One region of the Nonomuraea sp. NPDC050383 genome, then DNA from elsewhere that is predicted to be linked to it. Evidence: riboswitches for the same ligand, from Rfam matches in the RefSeq annotation. Region 1 holds a riboswitch; the other holds the start of a gene.

Region 1 (6,982 bases):
CCCGGGCAGGCGGCCGGCCGTCGCCTCGGACACGCCGACAGTCCGGAAGGCGGCCCATAGGACGATGAACAGAATGTAATAGAAGACCCCGAACACGAGGCCCTCAATGAGGCGCGTGGCAAGCCGTTCCCACCATTCAGCGGGCGTCCCGCCCGGCCGCGCACCCGCCATAACCCACCTCGGCGCCGAACTCGTGGCCTCATATTGCCACGGCCCGGTCCCTCACGTACCCGGGTACAAAACAGAGGCCGGCACGGAGCCGGCCTCTGCTGGGGTTCGCGATTACTTGATCTTGACCACCACGGTGCCGGCCACCTTGTCGGCGAACGTCTGCTGCAGCGGCTTGTCCCAGAGTTGCGACGCGCCGTTCACGGCCACCAGAAGCCAGCCGATGAACGACGAGAGCGGGATGGGGAAGGCGGCGAGAATATAGCCGCCCCATGTCACGCCGGCCCGCTTGAGCGCGACGTCGGTGGGCAGGCCGCCCTGCGGCACGGGGCCGCCGACAGGAGCGATCTTGATGCCCATGACCATCTTGCCGAGGGTCTGGCCCCTCATCTTGGTCATGAGGAATTCGTAGCCGACGTACAGGGCGGTCAGGATGAGGCCGACCAGGATGCCGACCGCCGTTCCGCTGAGCAGGCCGGACGAACTGCCGGTGGACCAGTCGTAGCTGACCGCGAGGAGCGCCACGAGGATGCCCGAGACGATCAGGCCCACCACGAAGAAGATCACCCAGTCGATGAGCCGGGCCACCAGCCGCTGCCACCACTCGGCGAGCGGCGCCGGGGCGCCCGGAGGCTGCACGCCCACCGGCTGGCCGTAGGGCTGGCCGTATCCCGGCTGACCGTAGCCGGGCTGGCCGTACTGCTGCCCCGGGCCGTAGCCCTGCTGCGGCTGCCCGTACCCGGGCTCACCGTAACCGGGCTGGCCGTAGCCCTGCTGACCGTAGCCCTGCTGGGGCTGGCCGTAGCCGGGCTGCGACTGCCCCTGGGGCCCGTAGCCCTGCTGCGGCTGGCCGTAGCCGGGCTGCGAGGGCGGCTGCTGCCCGTACTGCTGCTGGCCTGGCTGGCCGTAGCCCTGCTGCTGGTAGCCCTGCTGCGGCGGGGGCGCGTAGCCGGGCTGGCCGTACTGCTGACCCGAGGGCGGCTGCTGGCCGTACTGCTGCTGCCCGTAGTCGGGTTGGGAGGGCTGCTGCTGGCCGTACTGCGGCTGGCCGGGCTGCCCATAGCCCTGCTGCGGCTGGCCGTAGCCCTGCTGGGGCTGGCCGTAGCCGGGCTGCGACTGACCCTGGGGCCCGTAGCCCTGCTGCGGCTGCCCGTAGCCCGGCTGGGACTGGCCCTGCTGCCCGTAGCCCGGCTGCCCGTACTGCGGCTGGCCGGGCTGACCGGGCTGGCCGTAGCCCTGCTGGGGCTGGCCGTAGCCGGGCTGACCGTAGTCCTCGGCGCGGTAACCCACCACCGTCGCGTCGGGGTCGGCCTCACCGTGGGGACGGTTCGGAGTGTGTTGTCCGTACTCGGGATTCCCGGCAGCGTTCTCGCCGGATTCGTCCTGTGGATACGGCGGCTGTCCGGTGCTCACCGTGTCACCTCGCTTCGAGAGTGCATGTAGCACATGTCAGGACACATGCCTGTGCTGCCCAACGTATCGACATAGGTATCAACAATCACCTTTCTCAGCGGTCAAGGTCGGCGTCACCGGATGTCAGATGGAGCAGCATGCGGGTGTTGCCCAGGGTGTTAGGCTTGACGTGCTCAAGGTCGAGGAACTCCGCCACACCCTCGTCGTACGAGGCCAGCAGCTCGGCGTAGACCTCCGGGGAGACCGGGGTGCCCTGGATCGGGCGGAACCCGTGGCGGGCGAAGAAGTCCACCTCGAACGTCAGGCAGAACACCCGGCTGAGCCCGAGATCCACCGCCGTGCGGGTCAGCGCGGCGACGATCCGGTGGCCGATGCCCAGCCCGCGGAAGGCGGGGTCCACGGCGACGGTCCGGATCTCGGCCAGATCCTCCCAGAGCACATGGAGGGCGCCACAGCCGACGACCTGGCCGCCGCGCTCGGCGACCCAGAACTCCTGCACGTCCTCGTACAGGGTGACCGTGGCCTTCTCCAGAAGGCGAGGACCGGCACCGGCGTAGGTGTCGACCAGGCGCCTGATCGTCCTGACATCCGACGTGCGGGCGCGGCGCACCACGATCTCGGTGTCAGGCACGGTGACTTCGGCGACCTGTTCCATGGGCATCCAGAGTACAGATCCCATTACGGCTCGTACCAAAATCCGCTCCGCCTACGGCATCCGACATGTCACTACCGTGCGCTCCCTTCGGGCAACGTACTGCTCAAGGCATGGCAAAGTAGACATAAAGTCGGACCGGCATCGGGTGACGCATCGTCCACTCGTGACCCTTCGGTAGCGATACCTCTACAGAGTTGGCAGTTCTGGTTGAGCACGAACCCGAGGTGCACTAATGTCCAGCGACGATGTCACCCGCGCGACCCCCGCGCGGAGACGCGCCCAATCCCCGCAGGGGAGCCGGGGACCCGCCGGTGGCGAGCTCTCAGTGCCACCACATGGGGTGAATCCGAGCATCACGCTCGGTAGGGCTGCTCCGGCCCGAACCCGTCAGCTAACCCGGTAGGCGTCGAAGAGAGGAGCTGGTCGGTGAAGCGCACGCGCCGCCGCGGAAGGACGAGAGCGGGCCTGGATGCCCGCCCTCCGAAACAGGCGCTCCTGCGCCGTTTCGCCGTCCTGAGCGCCGCCGTCGTGGCGCTGGCGTTCGCGTTCCCGCCCGGGTCCGCCGCCGCCGACCCCGAGCCCTCCCTGAAGGAGCTGTCCAAGCGGGTCGAGGCGATGCACACCCAGATCGAGACCCTCAGCGAGCAGTACAACGGCTCGCGGGAGAAGCTCAAGACCGCCCGCAAGACCGCCGAGCAGGCCAGGAAGGTCCTGGCGACCAGCCAGGCCGACCTCGACGCCAAGCGCGCCAAGACGAGGCTGCTGGCCCAGCAGGAGTACATGACCGGCGGCTTCAGCCGCGCCATCGCCCTGATGGACGACGGCGACCCCGGCGCGTTCCTCAACCGGGCCGCCACCACCTACGCGCTGGCCCAGGAGGCCGGCGACGAGGTCAACCAGGTCGTCAAGGCCATGGAGACGGCCAAGCGGGCCCAGTCCGAGGCGAAGGCCCACATCGACGAGGTGGAGAAGCTCGTCACCGACCTCGACACGAAGCGCGACAAGATCGTGAAGCTGGTCGCCAAGGTGGAGAGCAACCTGTTCAGGCGGGCGATCGGCGAGGCGGGCCGCCCGGGCACGCCGGCCGTCCGCGTCGCCCTGCCGATCTCGGGCGCCGGCAAGGCCGCCGAGGCGGCCAGGTGGGCGCTCACACAGCAGCTCAAGCCGTACGTCTGGGGGGCCGAGGGGCCGAGCTCGTACGACTGCTCCGGTCTCGTCATGGCCGCCTACCAGCGGGTCGGCATCTCGCTGCCGCACTACACCGGCAGCCAGTGGACCGCCGGCCGGCACATCTCCAGGGAGGAGCTGCGCCCCGGCGACCTGGTCTTCTTCTACGGCGACCTGCACCACGTCGGCATCTACATCGGCGGCAACATGATGGTCCACGCGCCACGCACGGGTGACGTCGTCAGGGTGGCGTCGCTGGCCAACCGGCCGTTCGTGGGCGCCGTCCGCGTCGCCGACTGAACCCTCGACGGGCCGCTCAGATGAGCTGGCGGCGGGCGGCCCAGGCGACTGCCTCGATGGCCGTGGCGACCCCGATGCGGTCGCAGATGCCGCGCAGCCGACGGCGCACGGTGCGCCCGCTGATGTCGAGGCGCCTGCCCACCCGATCGACGGTGACTCCCCTGGCAAGCTCCGCCAGCAAGGCTAGATCGGCGTGGCTAAGCTCAACCTGATCGGTGAGCACATCCATCGGGAGCCCTCCCCCCAACAGCAGTCTCGGAGTCGTCGTCGGCCCGTGCAAAGCTGTTCGCTCCGCAGACGTTAAACGCATACGGGAAAGGCCGTCAAGCGCGATATCCGTGGCACTTGACGGCCGTCATTGACTTGATCCGTCGTATGTGGGGGACTCGGCGAGTGTCGGCACTTCGGGGCACGCTGCGCGATCACAGCGGCCCTTACAGGCCCTCACCGGGAATCCTGACGCGGGCGCCCACCGGCGCATTTGGTCCGGCACGATCCCGCAATTGCGCATGACCCGTTCTCAGGGCCCTTCGCCGTGCCGCCGGTGCGGCGGCACGGCCGGGGCTCAGTGGGCCGGCTTGACGAGCGGGAAGAGGATCGTCTCGCGGATGTTCTTGCCGGTGAACGCCATGATCATCCGGTCGATGCCGGCGCCCATGCCGCCGGTGGGCGGCATCGCGTACTCCAGGGCCTGCAGGAAGTCCTCGTCGAGCTGCATGGCCTCCGGGTCGCCGCCCGCCGCCAGCAGCGACTGCTCGACCAGGCGGCGGCGCTGCTCGACCGGATCGATGAGCTCGGAGTAGGCGGTGCCCAGCTCCGTGCCGAACCCGATGAGGTCCCACTTCTCCGTCAGCAGCGGGTTGTCGCGGTGCTGACGGGTCAGCGGCGAGGTCTCCAGCGGGTAGTCCATGACGAACGTCGGCTGGATGAGCGTGTGCTCCACGAGCGCCTCGAACAGCTCCTGGACCAGCTTGCCGGGACCCCACTTGGGGTCGTGGTGGACGTCGTGCTTGTCCGCCAGGTCGCGCAGGCGCTCGATCGGCGTCTCGGTGGTGATCTCCTCGCCCACCGCCTCCGACACGGCGCCGTACAGCGTGACGCGCGGCCACTCGGGGATGCCCAGGTCCACCTCGACGCCGTCGTGCACGACCACCGAGGTGCCCAGCGCCGCGACCACGGCCTTCTGGTACATCCGCTGGGTCAGGTCGGCCATGTCGTTGTAGTCGAGGTAGGTGCCGTACGCCTCGAGCATGGTGAACTCGGGGTTGTGCGTGGAGTCCGCGCCCTCGTTGCGGAAGTTGCGGTTGATCTCGAAGACCTTCTCGATGCCGCCGACGACGAGCCGCTTGAGGTAGAGCTCGATCGCGATGCGAAGGTAGAGCTCCATGCTGTAGGCGTTGATGTGGGTCTTGAACGGCCGGGCCGTCGCGCCGCCGTGGATCGGCTGGAGCATGGGCGTCTCGACCTCGAGGTAGCCCTCCTCGTGCCAGAAGTCGCGCACCGCGCGCACGGTGGCGCTGCGGATGCGGGCCATCTCCCGCGCCTCGTCGTTGACGATGAGGTCGACGTAGCGCTGGCGGACCCGCGCCTCCGGGTCGGTGAGGCCGATGTGCTTCTCCGGGAGCGGGCGCAGGCACTTGGAGGTGATCTGCCAGCTCTCGGCCATGATCGACAGCTCGCCACGCCGGGAGGTGATGACCTCGCCGATCACGCCCACGTGGTCGCCCAGGTCGACGTCGCGCTTCCAGGCTGCCAGGGACTCCTCGCCCACCCGGTCGAGGGAGATCATGACCTGCAGGTCGCCGGTGCCGTCGCGGAGCGTGGCGAAGCAGAGTTTCCCACCGATCCGGTTGAGCATGACGCGGCCCGCGACCGCGACCTGCTCACCGGTCGCGGTGTCGGGCTCCAGGCCCTCGTGTGTCGCTCTGACCTCGGCGTTGGTCGCCGTGCGCGGGAAGCTCACCGGGTAGGGGTCGACGCCTTCGCTGCGAAGGCGGTCGAGCTTCTCCCTCCGGATGCGCATCTGCTCGGGAAGTTCGTCGCTCACAGCATCAAAGAGTAGGGGATATGGCGAACTGCAAGGGCTCGTCGGTTCGTTGCAGGGTCGTCGCAACGCCCCCGCAAGACCTCCGCGTTACCCATGACCCAAGAGCTCAGGGGGGTTCGGCAGGGAGCCGGCCCAGGGAGAGAGCTCAAGGAGAGATCATGATCAAGCAGATCGCGACCGGTGTCCTGGCCGCCGCTGCGACCACCGCCCTGGCGCTGTCGCTGCCGACGGCCGCCGGTGCCACCACCGCGACCGCGTCCTCCGCGTCCTCGGCGGCCCACTACGACAGCGACTCCTGGGGCCCGGTGTTCTCGCGCCAGCACCTCGCCAAGGCCGACGGCCGGATCAGCGTCGACTGGGACGACGAGCAGGAGTCCAACTCCGTCGACGTCCGGGGCCGGCTGTTCGACCTGGACGACCGTGACTACGACGAGGGCGGCAAGTGCGCGTACGTGAAGTTCGAGGCGAGCGACTTCGACCACGAGTGGTCCCAGGTCTACAGCAAGAAGTACTGCGGCTTCCCCGGCTACAAGAGGTTCCACTTCGAGACCGAGGACGCCACCAGCGTGCGGGTGAAGGTCTGCCAGACCGGCCAGCACGGCTCGTACCCGACGAAGTGCGGTCCCTGGGAGTACATCTACACCGCCGAGAGCGAGTAGCCGTCGCCCGCCACCGTCCCGAGCGGCCCCCTTCCCGAGCGGGGGCCGCTCGTCCGTGTTCGGGGGGCGTCAGCTCGTGTTGCGGTTGTAGATGAGCCGCAGGCCGATGAGCGTCAGCCAGGGCTCGTGCACGTCGATGGAGCGGGACTCGCTGACCACGAGCGCCGCGTGCCCGCCGGTGGCGACCACGGTCACGTCGTCGGGATCGTCGGCCAGCTCGGCGACCATCCGCTCGACGATGCCGTCCACCTGGCCGGCGAAGCCGTAGATGATGCCGGCCTGCAGGGCCTCGACGGTGTTCTTGGCGATGACCGACCGGGGGCGGACCAGCTCGACCTTGTGGAGCTGGGCGCCGGCCGCCGCGAGCGCGTCCACGGAGATCTCGATGCCGGGGGCGGTGACGGCTCCCACGTACTCGCCCTTGGCCGACACCGCGTCGAACGAGGTCGCGGTGCCGAAGTCGACGATGATGCACGGGCCGCCGTACTGGTCGATGGCCGCGAGCGCGTTGACGATGCGGTCGCTGCCGACCTCCTTGGGGTTGTCCATGCGCACCGGCACGCCCGTGCGCAC
Region 2 (6,982 bases), on a different contig from region 1:
GAGGAGGGCGAGCCCGTGTAGCGCGTCCGTGAGCGAGGACTGGAGGCGGGCCCGGTGGCGGGCCAGGTCCTCCGCGAAGGCGGGGGCACCGCCGCCGACCCAGGCGTGGGCGTGCGCGAGCCGGGCCGCCGGGTCGAGGCCGGCGTGATGGCCCGCCGCGAGTGCCGCCGCCCGCCCGTACGCGGCCAGTGCCGCCGCCGCCCGCTCGTACGCCGCGAGCGCCGCCGCGCTGTGATCCGCCATGACGCGGCCAAGGATGCCAGGCGAGCCCGCGGTCCCTCAGGCGATCGGCGACTCCTCCGGGTATCGGGGCATGCGGCATGAATCTCCGGTGGAGCGGGGTAGTGAAGTGTTCATGGCTTGTCGGATCAGTGAGTTGGTGCTGGATTGTCGCGACCCCGAGCGGCTGGCGGCGTTCTGGTGTGAAGTGCTTGGGTTCGTGGTGATAGACCGGGATGAGGGGAGCGTGGAGATCGGGCCGGGGGAGACCGGGTTCGGGGGGCTGCAGCCGACCCTCGTGTTCAATCCGTCCGACGATCCGAGGCCCGGGAAGCTCCCGCTGCACATCGACGTGAACCCGACCGATCGCGACCAGGCCGCCGAGCTGGAGAGGCTGCTCGCGGCGGGGGCCCGGCCGGCGGACGTGGGGCAGACCGGCGAGGAGACGTGGCACGTGCTGGCCGACCCGGAGGGCAACGAGTTCTGCCTCCTCCGCATGAGGCTGGACGACTGAGCGCGCCGCCGCTCGCCGGTGCGCGCGAGTGGGCGGCGGCTGGTGGTCAGCCGCGGTCGCCGAGGAGGCGGAGGAGCAGTCGGGGCTCGCCCGGCCAGGCGTCCAGCAGCACCTCGCGGGGCACCTGCCGGGCGGCGTACCGCAGGGCCAGGGCGACCACCACGATGTCGTCCAGCGGGCCGATGACCGGCAGGAACTCCGGGATCAGGTCGATCGGGCTGGCCACCCACACACCCGCGATCACGATCGCGATCTTCGCCCGGCGCGGCACCGCGGGGTCGCTCCGGAGCCTGCGGACGGTGGTCAGGCAGTCGGGGATGAACGCGGCGAGGTCCCGCGCGAGCCCGGGCGGCAGGCGGCGCGCCAGCAGGACGAGCACACCCCACGTGGCCGCCACGCACACGACGGTGACCGCCAGCCCGATCAACCAGCCACGCACGACGTTCCGCCCTCTTCCGAGCCGTGGCGATCACCGCCCGGCCTCCGCACGACCTCACATCACTGTACGGCGACTCCCCGGCACGCCCGCCCCCGTCCGCACACCCGACGGGTCCACATGTCCGCCCCGCGACCGTCCGCACACCCGACGGGTCCACATGTCCGCCCCGCGACCGTCCGCACACCCGACGGGTCCACGTGCCCGGCCCGCGACCGTCCGCCACCGCGTCCACGTGCCCGCCCGTGCGTGGCACCCGCGCCCCGGGCGCCGGACCACAAGCGTCACCCCCGGCTGGCGAAACCGGTAGGGTCGCCTTCCTCTTTCGGTCGCCCCAGGGGGAGGATGGTCCGCATGAACACGCGACCACTCGGACAAACCGCCGTCAGCTCCATCGGTCTCGGCGCGATGCCCATGTCGGTGGCCGGGCACATGCCCGACGAGGCCCAGTCGATCCGGACGATCCACGCGGCGCTCGACGCCGGCGTGACGCTGATCGACACGGCCGACGCCTACACGCCCGCACCCGACGAGGTGGGTCACAACGAGCGGCTGGTCGCCAAGGCGCTCGCGAGCTGGGGCGGTGACGGCGACGCGGTGCTGGTGGCGACCAAGGGCGGTCACACGCGGCCCCCGGACGGCGGCTGGGCCGTGGACGGACGGCCGTCGTACCTGGTCGAGGCGTGCGAGCGATCCCTGAAGGCCCTGGGCGTCGAGGCGATCGGCCTCTACCAGCACCACCGGCCCGACCCGGCCGTGCCGTACGAGGAGACGATCGGCGCGCTGCGCGACCTGCTCGACGCCGGCAAGATCCGGATGGCGGGCATCTCCAACGCGAACCCGCGCCAGATCAGGATCGCCTACGACATCCTCGGCGGCCGGCTGGCGAGTGTGCAGAACCAGTACTCGCCCGCGTTCCGCTCCAGCGAGCCCGAGGTGGACCTGTGCGAGGAGCTGGGCGTGGCGTTCCTGCCGTGGTCGCCGCTGGGCGGGATCAGCGCGGCGGGGCGGCTCGGCGGCGCGCACGAGGGGTTCGCCAGGGTGGCCGAGCAGCGCGGGGTGTCTCCGCAGCGGGTATGCCTGGCCTGGGAGCTGGCGCGCAGCCCGGTCGTAGTCCCGATCCCGGGGGCGAGCCGGCCGGAGAGCATCCTCGACTCGGTGGCGGCGGCGGATTTGGTCCTGACCTCCGAGGAGCTCGCCGCTCTCGGCGGCTGAGGAGGCCCGCCGGTTTCGCGCGGCGGGTTCGGGCGTGCGAAGCTTTGAATGTCCCCAACACCAGGAGGTCCTCATGACGGAAACACCGGAGCCGGAAGCCAGCGAAGCAACTCCCGAGGACGAGTTGAAGCGCAAGTTCCGTGAGGCGCTGGAGCGCAAGCGTGCCCGGCAGGCCGACTCGGGCGCTGGTGGCAGGGGCGGCGACGCTTCCAAGATTCACGGCGCTCACGGACCGGCCGCCAGCAAGCGTTCCTTCCGGCGCAAGAGCGGAGGCTGAGGCGTCCGGAGCACGGGCTGAGACCTGGTTTCCTGGAGGGGTACGGCATGCCGTACCCCTCTTTTTCTTTGCCTGAAAGGTAGATCTTCGCCCGATTTATGGGCTTACCTTTGCTTTTGTCCGGTTCGCTGGCTAGAGTCAAGCGCATTCCGGTCAGTGACCTAGCCCTTCGAGAGGAAGCGGCGACTGGCCGGCGCCGAATCCCGCACCGCGCGGGAACCGGGGACCCACTTCTGGGGTGAATCCGGCCGCACCTGGCCGGTAGGGCATCTCCACGTCCGAACCCGTCAGCTAACCCGGTAGGCGAGATGGAGAGGACAAGACTTTCATGCGCTACCGCGTACCCCCGGACGGGGCAGTGCCACCCGCCGCCTCCTGAGCGGCACCCGTTCCCCCTGACCTTCTCTCGCGCTCTCGCGTAGCGCCCGTTCGGCGTTCTGCCCGGCTACGCGTCCCCATCTCTTCGGAGCGCGCCCCTCTGTACCCCCACGTAAAGGACTTTTTCAACACATGTCCGAACGACTTGGCATGCGTTCCTTCAGCCTCTTCACGGCGGCCGTACTCGGCGCGCTCACCATCGGCGCCGGCACCACGGCCGCGCACGCCGACAGCGACGAAGGCCGGCAGGTTCTCCTCAAGGGCTCGACCACCGCCTCCTACTTCTGGGACGACTCCTCCGGCCGCGCCGGTGACACCGGCCTGCCGGCCAGCGGCAAGCCCATGCAGAAGGGTCTGGCAGCCAGCCCCAGCTGGCCGCTCATGACCGAGGGCTACGTCATGTACAAGGGCAAGAAGGCCCCCTTCTTCGTCGGGGACCGCGGCCCGGGCGTGCCCTCCAGCAGCGGCGTCATGCTCGACCTCGACGCCAAGACCTTCGCCCAGCTCACCGGCGGCCGCTTCAACTCCAGCACCCTCGGTGTGGACGGTGTCGGCGGCCAGGGCCACATCAAGGTGAGCTACGTCATCACCAAGTGGGGCAACGGCGCGGGCAAGAAGAACCACCCGGTCGCCTTCTCCACCGGCGCCTGGCGTCGCGTCGACCACAACCCGGCCAAGCCGCCGGTGCTGGCCGAGGACAAGTCCACCACTCCGGAGGAGTCCGGCGCCGGATCCGCGGGCAAGGGCACCTCCGTCTCGTCCCGTGACAAGGACGACGCCGGCGTGGTGAACGCCTCCGAGACCACCACCCGCACCGAGGCCCGCGACGCCGCCTCCGGCGACGAGGGTCTGAGCACCTCGGCCAGCCTCGCCCTGGTGGGCGTGGCCGCGGTCGGCGGCGGCCTGTACCTCGGCCGCGACCGCCTGCGCAAGCTCGTCCAGCGCTGACCGCCCGGCCCGCATGCCGCCCCCTCAGGCGGCACACGGGCCGGCACCCGACCATCGGCCGGGTCCGGACGCCACCCCGTCCGGTCCGGCCTCCCCCGGGGGCCTGCCTGCCTCTCCATCCAGGCCCCCACCCCGCCACCCCGTTCCGGAACCGCCGCCGCCCCGGCGGTTCCGGGACGGGGTGCGCGCATTTCCGCGCACACGGGTCCCCGCGTGGGGGCTTTACCGGCCCGCGATCAGAATGTCATTCTGTTTCTCGTGACCATGCGAGCGAAGGCCAACGGCATCGAGATCGCCTACGAGAGCTTCGGCGCGGCCGGGGCTCGTCCCCTCCTCCTCGTCATGGGCCTCGGCGCCCAGCTCATCCACTGGGACGACGACCTGTGCCACCTCCTCGCCGAGCAGGGGCACCACGTCGTCCGCTTCGACAACCGCGACGCGGGCCTGTCGACGCACCTGCACGACCTCGGCCAGCCCGTGTTCGGGGGCCCGGCGCCGTACCTGCTGGACGACATGGCCGACGACGCCGCCGGGCTGATGGACGCGCTCGGCTGGAGCGCCGCCCACGTGGTGGGCGCCTCGATGGGCGGCATGATCGCCCAGACGCTGGCCATCCGGCATCCCGGCCGGGTGCTCACGCTCACCTCCATCATGTCCACGCCCGGCTCGCGGGTCGCCCCTCCCACGCCGGCGGCGAGCGCGGTGCTGCTGGCCACGCCGCCCGCCGGGCGCGAGGAGGTGGTCGCGCGGGCCCAGGACGCCTGGGCGTTGATCGGCTCACCCGGCTTCGAGCCGGACCGCGCGCGCATCGCGGACGTGGCCGCCCGCGCGTTCGACCGCTGCTTCGACCCGCCGGGCACCGCGCGCCAGCTCGCGGCCATCATGGCCTCCGGCGACCGCACCGAACGGCTGCGCCGGCTCGACGTGCCGGCGCTCGTGGTCCACGGCGAGGCCGACCAGCTCGTCCCCCTCGCGGGCGGCCGGGCCACCGCCGAGGCCATCCCCGGGGCCAGGCTGCTGACCTTCCCCGGCATGGGCCACGACCTGCCGCGTCCGCTCTGGCCGGACCTCGTCGCCGCCATCGCCAAGCTGACCGCCGGATGACCCCGCCGGCGCCGCCCGGCTAGACGTCCAGCTTCTCCTCGATGGAGCGGAGCTGGTGCCTGGCCATCGCCAGGTTGGCCCGGGCCCGGTCCAGGGCCAGGTAGAGGAACAGGCCCTTGCCGCCGCGCCCGCTGATGGGCCGGATGATGTGGTACTGCGAGCCGAGCGTGATCAGGATGTCCTCGATCGTGTCCTTGAGCCCGAGCGAGTCCATCGTGCGGAGCTTGGCCTTGACCACCTCGGTGTTGCCGGCGCCCGCGACCTGGAGGTCAAGCTCCTTGGAGCCGCCGAGCGAGCCCAGCGTCATGCCGCTGCCGTGGTCGACGACCGCCGCCCCGATGGAGCCGTCGATCGTCATCATCTCCTTGAGAGAGACGTCCATGCTGGCCATGTCATTTCTCCGTTCTCTGCTGATTTCTCTGGTGGACGGTCATCGCGTCCGTGCCGCGATGGCGGCCAGGGCGGCCGCGGTCCTGCGGCCCTCCAGCCGGAGCAGCCCGAGGTTCGTGCCGGGCTGGGCCAGGACTGTGAGGACGATGGTGGGGCCCGCGGCGTAGAACGCGGCGTACCCGGCCGTGCCCGAGATGAGCGTCTCCTCCAGGTCGCCCCTCCCGGAGATCGCGAGCATGCGCCTGCTCATGGCGAGCAGGGCGGCGGTGAGCGCGGCCGTCCGCTCGCCGTTGTCCACGGCGGGGTCGCAGGCGACGGCCAGTCCGTCGACCGTGCAGGCGACGCTGCCGCTGACGTCCGGGGTGCGCTCCCGCAGGAGCACCATCTCCTTGAGCACCTCGTCGTGCAGCTCCACCGGTGGCCTCCTTCTGAACGAGGGCAGTCTCACGACGGTGAGTGGGGGGAACCTCATGCCAGCTCCTCCAGCGCCTTCTTCAGCCGCATGAGCAGGGCCAGATCCCTCGGGTCCGCCGTCACGGCGGGGCCGAGGGGGCGGGCCGCGTGCGGCTGCGCGCCGGCCGCGCCGGCCGCGTGGGGGAGGAGAGGCGGCGGACCGGCCGGCGCCGCGAGCGGCATGCCGGGCGGCCCGCTGGAGACGCCGGGGAACGGGGCGGTGGGAGGGCCGGCCGGATCCGGCGGCTGAGGCGGCGCATCCGCCGGATCCGGGGTCTGGGGGGAGGGGCGGGAGCGCCGGCCGCCGCGTGGCCGCCTGGGCAACGGGGCGTCGTGCTCCCCGCCCGTCGCGGGCTCCGGATGCCCGGGCTCCGACGGCGACCGCGGGTGCGCGGGCGCCTGCGGAGATGTGGGCCGTACGGGCGCCGGCTCCGCGGGCGGGGGCGGGGTGGGGCCGGCGGGCGCGAGCAGCCCGGCCGCCGCCAGCCGTCGTACGGCCAGCAGCACCGAGTACCCGGAGCGGCCCAGCCGCCGGGCCAGGTCCAGCGGGGTGGCCTCGTCGTCGGCGCGGGTGACGACCTCCCACTGGACGGCGCTGAGCGTCACCCCCTGCCCGGGAAGCCGGGGCGCGGGCCGTACCGGAGCGGTGTCCACGTCGGCGGACGGCCAGATCCGGGCCAGGTGCGCCCGGCGGCGGGCGCACTCCCGCACGAGCCCGGACACCTCGAAGTACCACCGGCCGCCCAGCCAGTGCCGCTCGCCGGGCCGGAACTTCGGCCGCGTCCCCGTGGCCGGCAGCAGGAAGAACGCGGCGTCCAGGACGGCGCCCAGCACGCAGTACTGGAGCTCCCCGAGCGTGACCGGGCCCTCGGCGAGCAGCCGCTCGCAGCCGCCGTCCGCCTGGAGGCGGCGCAGCTCGGCCTCGGGGATCCGGCCGCGCGCGGCCAGCAGCCGCTCGACGCCGGGCGTCTGGGCGCACTCCATGTACGTGATCCGTCCCTCGTCGAGGAAGACGGTGCCGGTCCGGCCGACGCGCAGCGCGCCGGTG

Evidence for each region. Region 1 has a riboswitch for cyclic di-AMP ahead of ACIBG4_RS09555 (NlpC/P60 family protein). Riboswitches for the same ligand answer to the same signal wherever they lie in the genome.
Region 2: another riboswitch for cyclic di-AMP. It lies ahead of ACIBG4_RS12855 (hypothetical protein); the one in region 1 lies ahead of ACIBG4_RS09555 (NlpC/P60 family protein).

The regions. Positions count from the first base shown of each region.
Region 1 covers NZ_JBITIP010000003.1:272,161-279,142, forward strand. Annotated here, with positions in the region: gene ACIBG4_RS09540 (RDD family protein) at 1-171, opposite strand, end outside; gene ACIBG4_RS09545 (RDD family protein) at 283-1,581, opposite strand; gene ACIBG4_RS09550 (amino-acid N-acetyltransferase) at 1,676-2,236, opposite strand; cyclic di-AMP (ydaO/yuaA leader) riboswitch at 2,503-2,657, shown strand; gene ACIBG4_RS09555 (NlpC/P60 family protein) at 2,663-3,703, shown strand; gene ACIBG4_RS09560 (LuxR C-terminal-related transcriptional regulator) at 3,720-3,932, opposite strand; gene lysX (bifunctional lysylphosphatidylglycerol synthetase/lysine--tRNA ligase LysX) at 4,269-5,750, opposite strand; gene ACIBG4_RS09570 (hypothetical protein) at 5,909-6,409, shown strand; gene ACIBG4_RS09575 (type III pantothenate kinase) at 6,479-6,982, opposite strand, start outside.
Region 2 covers NZ_JBITIP010000004.1:311,791-318,772, reverse strand. Annotated here, with positions in the region: gene ACIBG4_RS12880 (alpha/beta hydrolase) at 1-243, opposite strand, end outside; gene ACIBG4_RS12875 (VOC family protein) at 356-733, shown strand; gene ACIBG4_RS12870 (YkvA family protein) at 780-1,172, opposite strand; gene ACIBG4_RS12865 (aldo/keto reductase) at 1,524-2,384, shown strand; gene ACIBG4_RS12860 (DUF5302 domain-containing protein) at 2,458-2,661, shown strand; cyclic di-AMP (ydaO/yuaA leader) riboswitch at 2,846-2,982, shown strand; gene ACIBG4_RS12855 (hypothetical protein) at 3,172-3,987, shown strand; gene ACIBG4_RS12850 (alpha/beta fold hydrolase) at 4,252-5,091, shown strand; gene ACIBG4_RS12845 (hypothetical protein) at 5,111-5,482, opposite strand; gene ACIBG4_RS12840 (roadblock/LC7 domain-containing protein) at 5,522-5,953, opposite strand; gene ACIBG4_RS12835 (hypothetical protein) at 5,950-6,982, opposite strand, start outside.